2 linked regions of the Bradyrhizobium diazoefficiens genome follow. The protein of the gene in region 1 interacts with the protein of each later gene in a pairwise test. Links are inferred from orthologs where the notes say so. Each region holds a gene or a part of one and is shown on either strand. Other genes may lie near its edges.

What was found. Proteins that work in one complex are often made in the same cells at the same time.
Region 2: the proteins of JJB99_RS19085 (region 1) and JJB99_RS02475 interact in binary tests that used the Escherichia coli proteins (3 or more experiments, as listed by UniProt). The link is inferred for Bradyrhizobium diazoefficiens from one-to-one orthologs.

What each region holds. Positions count from the first base shown.
Region 1 is NZ_CP067100.1:4,023,236-4,027,674, reverse strand. Bases 1-2,919 are described here. They hold JJB99_RS19085 (single-stranded DNA-binding protein), read right to left. Parts: upstream 1,748-2,919; coding sequence 1,253-1,747; downstream 1-1,252. Other genes in these bases: JJB99_RS19080 (outer membrane protein), read left to right, coding at 2,177-2,919; JJB99_RS19090 (DUF2306 domain-containing protein), read right to left, coding at 653-1,051; gyrA (DNA gyrase subunit A), read right to left, coding at 1-484. In the rest of the region: more of JJB99_RS19080, read left to right, coding at 2,920-2,956; JJB99_RS19075 (outer membrane protein), read left to right, coding at 3,196-3,894; JJB99_RS19070 (outer membrane protein), read left to right, coding at 4,050-4,439. UniProt on the Escherichia coli protein: Plays an important role in DNA replication, recombination and repair. Binds to ssDNA and to an array of partner proteins to recruit them to their sites of action during DNA metabolism. Acts as a sliding platform that migrates on DNA via reptation.
Region 2 is NZ_CP067100.1:520,285-526,234, reverse strand. The notes cover bases 1,333-4,241. They hold JJB99_RS02475 (primosomal protein N'), read right to left. Parts: upstream 3,938-4,241; coding sequence 1,727-3,937; downstream 1,333-1,726. Other genes in these bases: JJB99_RS02470 (tyrosine recombinase XerC), read left to right, coding at 4,060-4,241; JJB99_RS02480 (IS481 family transposase), read left to right, coding at 1,333-1,531. Also shown: JJB99_RS02485 (septal ring lytic transglycosylase RlpA family protein), read left to right, coding at 1-101; more of JJB99_RS02480, read left to right, coding at 377-1,332; more of JJB99_RS02470, read left to right, coding at 4,242-5,025; JJB99_RS02465 (DUF4337 domain-containing protein), read left to right, coding at 5,147-5,737; JJB99_RS02460 (IS30 family transposase), read right to left, coding at 5,855-5,950.

The sequences.
Region 1 (4,439 bases):
AGCCGTCGTAATTGTCCTGGAAGTCGACCGTCTCGTTGTCGATATCGTCGAGCAGCTTGAGCGCGATCTTGGTCAGGCGCGACTCGGTGTAGCGCATCGCCGCCGGCGGATCGCCGTCGACCGAGCCGAAATTGCCCTGCCCGTCCACCAACAGTTCCCGCATCGAGAACGGCTGCGCCATGCGCACCAGCGCGTCGTAGATCGCCTGGTCGCCATGCGGATGGTACTGGCCCATGACGTCGCCGACGATGCCGGCCGACTTCTTGTGCTTCTTGTCGGGCGTGTAGCCTTCCTCGTTCATCGAGAACAGGATGCGGCGATGCACCGGCTTCAACCCGTCGCGTGCATCGGGCAGCGCGCGCGACACGATCACGCTCATGGCGTAATCGAGATAGGACTTCTTCATCTCCTCGTAGATCGAGACGGGGCGAATGTCCGAGGGTTGCGCCGGCTGGTCGCCGGGCTTGTTGTCGTCGTCAGCCAAGGGGAAATCCGGTGAGGGTTTATCTGGGAATCATATAGCGCATCGAGGCCCTGATAACCACCCTTGCAAGGGTGCGGGAAGCGGTTTTTCCGACTGTTTTTCCAGAGACTTACGCTCTCCGCACCACGGCCTGAAGCAGGTTCGAAATCGGCCCTTGCAAACGGCCCGTCACGCCCCGAAAATCACCCGGTGCATGATCCGCCCGGGCACAAGTGTGAACAGTCCCGCCACCACCAGCGCACCGGCAAATATGAAGATCATCATCCGCCGGTGATCGGCGATGCGATGGGTGTGCGCCCGCCACACCGCGAGCGGCAGCACGACGAGGGTGAAGATCGACAGCAGATGGATCGGGCCGAACGGTCCGACGACGCGGATGCCGTGGATCCAGAATGACGAGGCGGCCACCGCGATCATCAGGAGAACCCAGATCCAGCCGAGCGTCCGGTGCGGCAGCGTGCCCTTGGGGGCGGCGAATTGAACGAGGCCGAGCACGAAGGCCGCCATCGCGGCAAAGGCGTGCAGCGGGATCGCTGGAGCGGCCTCAAGCAGCGGCGCAAGACTCATGCGGTGCGTCCTCCGACCGGCGGGAGAGCCATGTAAATAGGATTAACATGAAGTTAATACCATTCACATCATCGCCCGTCAAAGGCTTGAGGCAGCACCTGAAGCAGGCCCGGAAAAGCCGAGCTCCACCAACCAATTGGTAAGAAATCCTGCCGCTTTGCGCGAGCACGTACCGTTCGAGGAGAGACGCCCCCGTAAGCGTCAGAACGGGATATCGTCATCCATGTCGCTGTTGCGGCCACCGCCGGTCGCGGCAACGGGACGGCGCGGCGCGCCACTGGCGGGACCCGAGGAGCCGAAATCGCCGCCCGGCTCGTCGCCGAAGCTGCCGCCTCCCCCGCCGCCGCGGCCGTCGAGCATCGTCAGGGTCGAGTTGAAGCCCTGGAGCACGACCTCTGTGGAGTACTTCTCGACGCCGCTCTGGTCGGTCCATTTGCGGGTCTGGAGTGCACCCTCGATGTAAACCTTGGCGCCCTTCTTCAGGTACTGCTCGGCGACCTTGCACAGCCCTTCATTGAAGATCACGACGCGGTGCCACTCGGTCTTTTCCTTGCGCTCGCCGCTGTTCTTGTCGCGCCAGGTCTCCGAGGTGGCGATGCTCAAATTCGCGATCGGCCGCCCGTCCTGGGTGCGGCGGATTTCCGGATCCTTGCCGAGATTTCCAACCAGAATGACCTTGTTGACGCTTCCCGCCATCGCCGCTCTCCACTCCAGATGCCACTGAATTTCAAAGGGCCGGCCCTCGCGCCGCGATGCCGCCCTATTGGCCGACCCTATACGCTCGGGCGGGCTGATCAGCCCGTCACCCCTCGGGTTATCCCCACATATAGCATCGACGCCGGCCTTGTTCCAGATTTGTTCCTGTACAAGGCAAACGATTGCTGGGCCACAGATCGCTGAAAAATGGCACGCTGTGGATGGAACCTTTTCGGGTTCCCGCCAACGACAAAAAACTCTTAACATTCATCAAGTTGGACCGAGTTCAAGCAGTTCGCGAGTGTGGCATTTCGGAGACGGACTCTGCCCGCGCTTCGGGCTAGGCTCGCCTCGGAATTGATTCATTTGGGCGTCGCGCCTGATCTTCCGCTTCGGGGACCCAGAAGCGGTGAAACTGGGGAGACTACAATGAAGAAAATTTTGTGCGGTGTAATCGGTGCAGTGACCTTGGGCCTGTCGGCTCCGGCAAGCGCGGCGGATCTCGCAGCGCGTCCCTACACCAAGGCTCCGGCGCCAGCCGTTGCTGCGATTTACGACTGGAGCGGCTTCTACATTGGCATCAATGGTGGTGGCGGCTCGGCTCACAAGTGCTGGGACTTCGTCTCGCCAGGCACCGGCGCACTGGTGCGCGAAGGCTGCCACAACGCCACAGGCGGCACGGTCGGCGGCCAGATCGGCTATCGCTGGCAATCGGCCAATTGGGTGTTCGGCTTGGAAGGCCAAGGCAACTGGGCCGACTTCAGGGGCGACAACGTCAGCACTGTCCTGTTCGCCACGGGTATCCGCAATCAGTCCAGGATCGACGCCTTCGGTCTGATCACCGGCCAAGTCGGTTACGCCTGGAACAACGTGCTCTTGTACGTCAAGGGCGGCGCCGCTGTGGTCGGCGATCGCTACCGCAGTTTCGACGTCCCGACCGGTCTGCTATTCGACAGCGCCAACGAGACTCGTTGGGGCGGCACGGTGGGCGCTGGCATCGAGTTCGGCTTCGCACCCAACTGGTCGGTCGGCTTCGAGTATGATCATCTCTTCCTCGGCAATCGCAACGTCACGATGACCGCCTCCGGCAACTTCCTGGGTTTCCCAGGCGGTGCCGCCACGCGCACCGACCGGATTGGCCAGGATGTCGATATCGGGCTGATTCGCGTGAACTATCGCTGGGGCGGCCCGGTGATCGCAAAGTACTGATCTTTGGTTCCAATCTCGATTTGAAAGGCCGGCCTCGCGCCGGCCTTTCTGCTGGGCGGTGCCTGCTTGGCGGTGCGACAATCTGTCAGCAATCATTACGTTTTGCGGCTGTTGTGGCTTTTGAGAGACACAACTTGCAGCTTTAGTGGTGTAAGCACGACGTCAGTTGGACCACGGCGTCCGATGCCCTTCTGCTCGCGGAAGGCAACATGAGAAACTGGGACTGGGACTACTTGAAAATGAAAAAGGTTTTGTTGGCTTCGGCCTGTTTGTTCGCTCTCGCCGCCCCGGCTTCGGCCGCCGATCTCGCGGCGCGCCCCTACACCAAGGCTCCGGTGGCTCCTGTCGCGGTCTACAACTGGACCGGCTTCTACCTCGGTATCGTCGGTGGCGGTGCCTGGGAAAACGCCTCGGGCGACCCGAAGATGAAGGGCGGCTTCGTCGGCGGCACCGCCGGCTACAACTGGCAGACCGGCAACGTCGTGTTCGGCCTGGAGGCCGACGGCGCCTGGGCTGACGTCAGCGCTTCGGCCACCGGTCCCGTCGCCGTGCCGGGCTTCGGCATTGTGTCCACGACCTTCAGCTCGAAGGCGGACGCGATGGGTACCGTGCGCGGCCGCATCGGCTACGCGGTCAACCAGGTGCTGTTCTACGGCACCGGTGGCTATGCCTGGATGGACAACAAGCTCAGCCTCAGCGCGCTGGGCGTGACCGTTTCCGATAGCAAGTGGCACTCCGGCTGGACCGTCGGCGCGGGCGTCGAAGCGTTCTTCGCTCCGCAGTGGTCGGTCAAGGGCGAGTACCTCTATCGCAGCTTCGGCAGCGAGAACTACTTCTCCAGCCTCGGTGCTCCCCTGGCGTCCGGCACGATCAGCTTCCACACCGTGCAGGTCGGCGTGAACTATCACTTCGGCGGCCCGGTCGTCGCCAAGTACTGAGCTGCAGTACTGATCTTCACGACCGACGTCATCGTCACGAAAGGCCGGCCTCGCGCCGGCCTTTTTGTTTTCGTGCGGCAGCGGACCGAATCGTCTGGGAGTCATGGGGTGCAGATCGCCTCAGGCAGAATGGCTCGTTGAGTTGGGGACGTGAAATGAAGGCATCGGCGCTGAAGACTTGCGCGCTGAAGACTTGCGCGCTGGCCGCGGTCAGCTTGTTTGCACTCGGTGCGGTCGCGCCGGCAGGTGCTGCCGATCTTCCGCTTTACGGCAAGGCGCCGGTGGTGGCGCCCGTGCTCGCCTTCGACTGGACGGGCGTCTATGTCGGCATCAATGGCGGCGGTGGCCTTGCGCATGCCTGCTGGAGTGTCGTCGCCGTCGCCGGCGTTCCCATCGACCCGGGCGTTGGCGAAGGCTGCCACAATGCAAGCGGCGGCACAGCAGGTGCCCAGCTCGGCTATCGCTGGCAGAAGGCGCACTGGGTGCTCGGCGTCGAAGCCCAGGGCAACTGGGCCGACTTCAAAGGCAGCAATGTCAGCTTCGCG
Region 2 (5,950 bases), 3.5 Mb from region 1 along the record:
TCGTGCGCGGCCGTGTCCTCGACCTCTCCACGGGCGCCGCGCGTGCCATCGGCCTCACCGGTGCTGGTGTCGGCCGCGTCACCGCGGAAGTCGTCTCCTAAGGCGTTCGACGCGCCTTACATCACACGCGCAGTTTTCATCAGTTTGATGCACGCGTGAAACAAGCCCGCGGTCTTGGGGGACCGCGGGCTTTTTGTTCTTCCGTTATTGCAATGAAGTGAGTGAAGCACACGGCTGCGTTCCCTCCCCCCTTGTGGGGGAGGGTTAGGGAGGTGTCCAGACCGGATAGATAGGTAACAGAGTAGACCGGATGGATGGGTGACAGTTCTCTGTCGGCTGGGAGGATCAGCCGATGCCTTGGCGGGAGAGCTGTACAATGGACGAACGAGTTCGCTTCATCTCGGATCAGCGAACCGGCTTGTGGACGATGACGGAGCTTTGCGAGCGCTACGAGATTAGCCGCAAGACCGGTTATAAGTGGCTGGAGCGCTACCGGTTGGAAGGACCTGCCGGGCTGGCGGATCGCTCCCATGCCGCGCGGGTTCATGGACGGGCGACACCACAGCACATCGTGGATGCGATTGTGGGGCTGCGGCTTGAGCGGCCGAGCTGGGGACCGCGCAAGATCGTCAGCAAACTTGAGGCTCGCCAAGGGGACGTCGATTGGCCGTCGGCCTCGACGGCGGGCGGGATTCTCAAACGGGCGGGACTGGTGAGCAACCGTCGGACCCGGCGGCGTGCGCCGCCGCGCATGGGGCAACTGACGGTGCCTCAGCATGCCAACCATGTATGGGCGCTCGATCACAAGGGCTGGATCCGCCTGGGCGACGGATCTCGCGTTGAACCGTTCACGGTGACCGATGGCTTCAGCCGCTATTTGATTAGCCTGGCGGCGACGGGCAGCACGCAACATGCCGAGTGCCAACCGCTGCTGGAGCGGGCGTTTCGCGAGTACGGCTTGCCGCAGATCATCCGCTCCGACAACGGCTCGCCGTTCGCCTCGACCGGAACCACGGGCCTGACGGCACTGTCGGTATGGTGGATCAAGCTTGGCATCCGCCATGAACGGATTGATCCCGGCCATCCACAGCAGAACGGCCGCCACGAGCGTTTTCACCTCACGCTTCTGGAGGCCATGCAGCCGCCGCCGCCGACCCAGGCCGCGCAGGCTCGTCGCTTCGCGGCATTCGTGCGCGACTACAACGAAGAACGACCGCACGAGTCACTTGGCCAGCGCCCACCTGCCAGCGTCTATCAGCCTTCGTCTCGTGCGATGCCGAGGCGGCTTCCGGAGCCGGATTATCCAGCCGAAGCCGCGGTGCGCCAGGTCCGCTCCAACGGCGAGATCAAGTGGCGCGGCGAACTCATTCACATCTCCAGCGCTCTCATTGGTGAGGCCGTTGCCGTCGAGGAGGCCGCCGATGGGCAATGGCAAGTGCGCTTCTTCCACATACCGATCGGCATCATCGACCAGAAAACACGCAGGCTGCGGCGCTGCGCTAGCGCAGCGCCGCAGCCGACCAAACCATGAACGATTGTTACCTATCCATCCGGTCTGTTTTGTTACCCATCCATCCGCTGGACAGAGGGGGGTGCCACACGGGGATTCCCTCGATTGCCTAAAAGCATCTTGTGGCTCTCACTCACACCTTTTCCGGGGCTACCCCCTCCCCTGCCCTCCCCCACAAGGGGGGAGGGAGCGCAGGGTGCCTCGCGGCGGCAGTCCTTACAAAAAGCTCTGCGGGTCGACGTCCACCTCTAGCTTTTGATTGCCAGTCGGCTTCGGGCAGACCGCGAGCCAGTTGCGCAAATAGTCCGAGAGATCGAAGCCGCGCGCCGATTTCACCAGGATGCGGAAGCGGTAGCGGCCCTTGATGACGGCGAGCGGGGCTTCCGCCGGGCCCAGCACCACCACGCGCTCGTCGCGCGGCGCGAGCGTCACGAGGCGGCGGCCAAAACCTTCGGCACTCGGGCGGTCGCCGGCGGAGATGATCAGGCTCGCGAGGCGTCCGAACGGCGGATAGAGCGTCTTCTCGCGCAGATCGATCTCGCTGTCGTAAAAGGCCTCGCGGTCGCAGGCGATCAGCGCTTTCATCACGGGATGATTGGGCTGGTGGGTCTGGAGATAGCCGACGCCGCGGCCCTGCTCGCGGCCGGCGCGGCCGATCACCTGGTTGAGCAATTGCCAGGTGCGTTCCGCCGCGCGCGGATCGCCGTTGGAGAGGCCGAGATCGGCGTCGACCACGCCGACCAGATTCAACCGCGGAAAATTGTGGCCCTTGGCCACGAGCTGCGTGCCGATGATGATGTCGACGCGGCCCTGCGCGATCTCGGCGAGCTCGCTCCGCATGGTCTCGATCGAGGTGATGAGATCGCTCGACAGCACCATGGTGCGCGCTTCGGGGAACAGCGCGGCGGCCTCTTCTTGCAAACGCTCGACGCCGGGACCGACTGCGACCAGCGATTCCTCGGCCGAGCAGTTCGGACAGATATGCGGGCGCGGCACCGAGAAGCCACAATGATGACAGACGAGGCGCTGGCGGAATCTGTGATCGACCAGCCAGGCATCGCAGATGGTGCAGGCGAAGCGATGGCCGCAGGCGCGGCACAGCGTCAGCGGTGCGTAGCCGCGGCGGTTGAGGAACAAGAGCGCCTGCTCGCGCCGCTCGATCGCGGTCCTGATTTCGCCAGCAAGCCGCGGCGAGATATAGCGGCCGCGCGCGGGCGGCTCGCGGCGCATGTCGATGGCTTCGATATGCGGCATGTGCTGGCCGCCGAAACGCGAGGGCAACGCAATGCGCTGATAGCGGTTCTTGCGCGCATTGACCTCGGATTCGACCGAGGGCGTCGCCGAGGCCAGCACGACCGGGATCTTTGCGATATGCGCGCGCACCACCGCCATGTCGCGGGCGTGGTAATGCACGCCCTCATCCTGCTTGTAGGCCTGATCGTGCTCCTCATCGACCACGATGAGACCGAGGTTGGCATAAGGCAGAAACAGCGCCGAGCGCGCGCCGACCACGACCGGCGCTGAGCCCTCGGAGATTGCTGCCCAATTGCGCGCGCGGGTGCGCGGCGTCAGCTCGGAGTGCCATTCGATCGGGCGCACGCCGAAGCGCTGCGCAAAGCGGTCGAGGAACTGGCCGGTGAGCGCGATCTCCGGCATCAGGATCAGCGACTGTTTTCCGCGGCGGATCGCTTCAGCGACCGCTTCGAAATAGACCTCGGTCTTGCCGGAGCCGGTGACGCCATCGAGCAGCGCGACGTGGAAGGTGCCGTTGGCCGCAAGGGCGCGCATCGTATCGACCGCGGCGCGCTGCAGCTGTGTGAAATCCGGCCGGCCAAAATCCGGATCGGGGCTAGGTGGCGGCGGAGGCGGCGGCATCGGCTCGACCGTCAGCGTGCCTTCGTCGACGAGGCCGTCGATCACGCCGGCGGAAACGCCGGCCTCCTTGACGACTTCCGACTTGCCGTGCAGCAGCCGGTCCGACAACAGCTCGATCACGCGCTGCCGCGCCGGCGTCAGCCGTTTTGGCGGATCACCAGTCAAGCGTACGCCGGCGCGGACCCGCTCGGGGCCGAGGTTCTCGCCCATGCGCAGGCACATGCGCAGCACCATCCCGCGCGGGCTCAGCGTGTAATTCGCGACCCAGTCGACGACCTGGCGCAGCTCTGGCTTGAGCGGCGGGACGTCGAGCTTCTCGCTGACCTCCTTGAGGCGGTTGTGCAGGCGCGGATCCGGATTGGCGTTTTCGGCCCAGACCACGGCGAGCACCTCGCGCGGCCCGAGCGGCACGCCGACGAGATCGCCGGCCTTCAGCTCCATCCCGCGCGGCACCTTGTAGGAATAGGTCTGGTCGAGCGCGACCGGCACCAGCACGTCGACCATGCGGGTCGCGGTGGCGGGGGCGGCGTTGCTGCGCGACGAATGATCCATCAATGGGCTTTGGAGGGAGAATCGGAACCTTGGGCGTTCAGGCTAGCGGCCCGAGGCGGCCTTAGCGAACGATAAACGGGTGTGATGCGATATACTGTGCGGAATCATTCCGTCCAGAGCGCATGAGCAAAGCGGCCGCCCCCCAAATCGAGCTCGCCAGCGCCGATCCCTCGATCGCGCAGGAGATGACGCGCTGGCTGGCGCATCTCGGCGCCGAGCGGCGGCTGTCGCCGAAGACGCTCGAGGCCTATGGCCGCGACTTGCGGCAGTGCCTGGATTTCCTTTGCAGCCATTGGGGCGAGCGCGTGACGCTGGCGCGCTTCGCCGCGCTCGAAGCCACCGACATCCGTGCCTTCATGGCGATGCGCCGCGCCGACGACATCGCCGGCCGCTCGCTGATGCGCGCGCTGGCGGGCCTGCGCTCGTTCGGCCGCTTCCTCGAGCGCGAGGGCAAGGGCAAGGTCGGCGCACTCACGGCCATCCGCGCGCCGAAGGTCGCCAAGAGCCTGCCAAAGCCGCTGCCGATGGCATCGGCCAAGCGCCTTGCCGATGCCGACGAGCGCGCCGGCGAGGACCGCGAGACCTGGATCCTGCTGCGCGACGCCGCCGTGATGGCGCTGCTCTATGGATCGGGCCTGCGCATCTCCGAGGCGCTGGGCCTGAAGCGCCGCGAGGTGCCGCGGCCCGGCGAAGGCGACGTGCTGATCGTGACGGGCAAGGGCAACAAGACCCGCATGGTGCCGGTGCTGCAAAACGTGCTGGCGCTGGTGCAGGACTACGTTGCGATGTGCCCGTATCCACTGCCCGCCGAGGGCCCGATCTTTGTCGGCGCGCGCGGCGGCCCCTTGAGCCCGCGCATCATCCAGCTCGCGATGGAGCGGCTGCGCGGCGCGCTCGGCCTGCCCGACAGCGCGACGCCGCACGCGCTGCGCCATTCCTTTGCCACGCATCTACTGTCACGCGGCGGCGATCTGCGCGCCATCCAGGAATTGCTCGGCCACTCCTCGCTCTCGACGACGCAGGTCTATACCGGCATCGATTCCGAGCGGCTGCTGGAAGTCTATGCCAGCGCGCATCCGCGGCGGTGAACGGACGCTGAACCGGCGCGCAATTGCCGCCGAATCCTGACATGAAGCTGTCACAGCCTGCGTGCCTCTTGCGCCGGTCGCACGGTTCGGTCAATCGTTGATAAACAGGCAGGAGGGATTGATGAGCGCACATGAAAGCATGGAGCATGCCGAGCACGCCGAACACGCGTCCGGCTCGAACAAGAAGATCGCCCTTCTGATTGCCGTGCTGGCGCTGTTCCTGGCGATCTCGGAGACGCTCGGCAAGGGCGCGCAGACCGAATCGATCAGCAAGAACGTCGAGGCCGCCAATCTCTGGGCGTTCTTCCAGGCCAAGAGCATCCGCCGCACCGTGGTCGCGACCGCGGCCGAACAGGGCAAGCTCACGCTGGCTGGTACGGCCGACGACGCCCAGAAGGCGGCACTGCAGAAGCAGATCGACGACTGGACCAAGACCGCGCAGCGCTACCGTTCCGAGCCCGAGACCGGCGAAGGCACCGAGCAGCTCGCCGAGAAGGCCAAGCACGCCGAGCACGAGCGCGACGAGGCGACCGCGAAATACCATCACTTCGAGCTGGCGTCCGCCGCTTTCCAGATCGGCATCGTGCTGGCCTCGGCCACCATCATCACCAGCATGATCGCGCTCGCCTATGTCAGCGGCGTCCTGACGCTCGCCGGCCTCGTCATGACCGCGCTTGGCCTGTGGTGGCCGCATCTGCTGCATTTGCATTGAGGGTTGAGGCGGTACACGCGCCGCCACACAAACAGTGTCATGCCCCGCGAAGGCGGGGCATCCAGGACGCCGCGGCCTATCGGCTCCATCACTGCCGTCACGGCGTACTGGGCGGATTCAATCGCTCGTCGCAACACGCTGTGTATCGCTCACTCGGAGCAATTGGTCGAGAGTTTCCGCTGGTGTTTTCCAGCCTAGGGTTTTCCTAGGCCT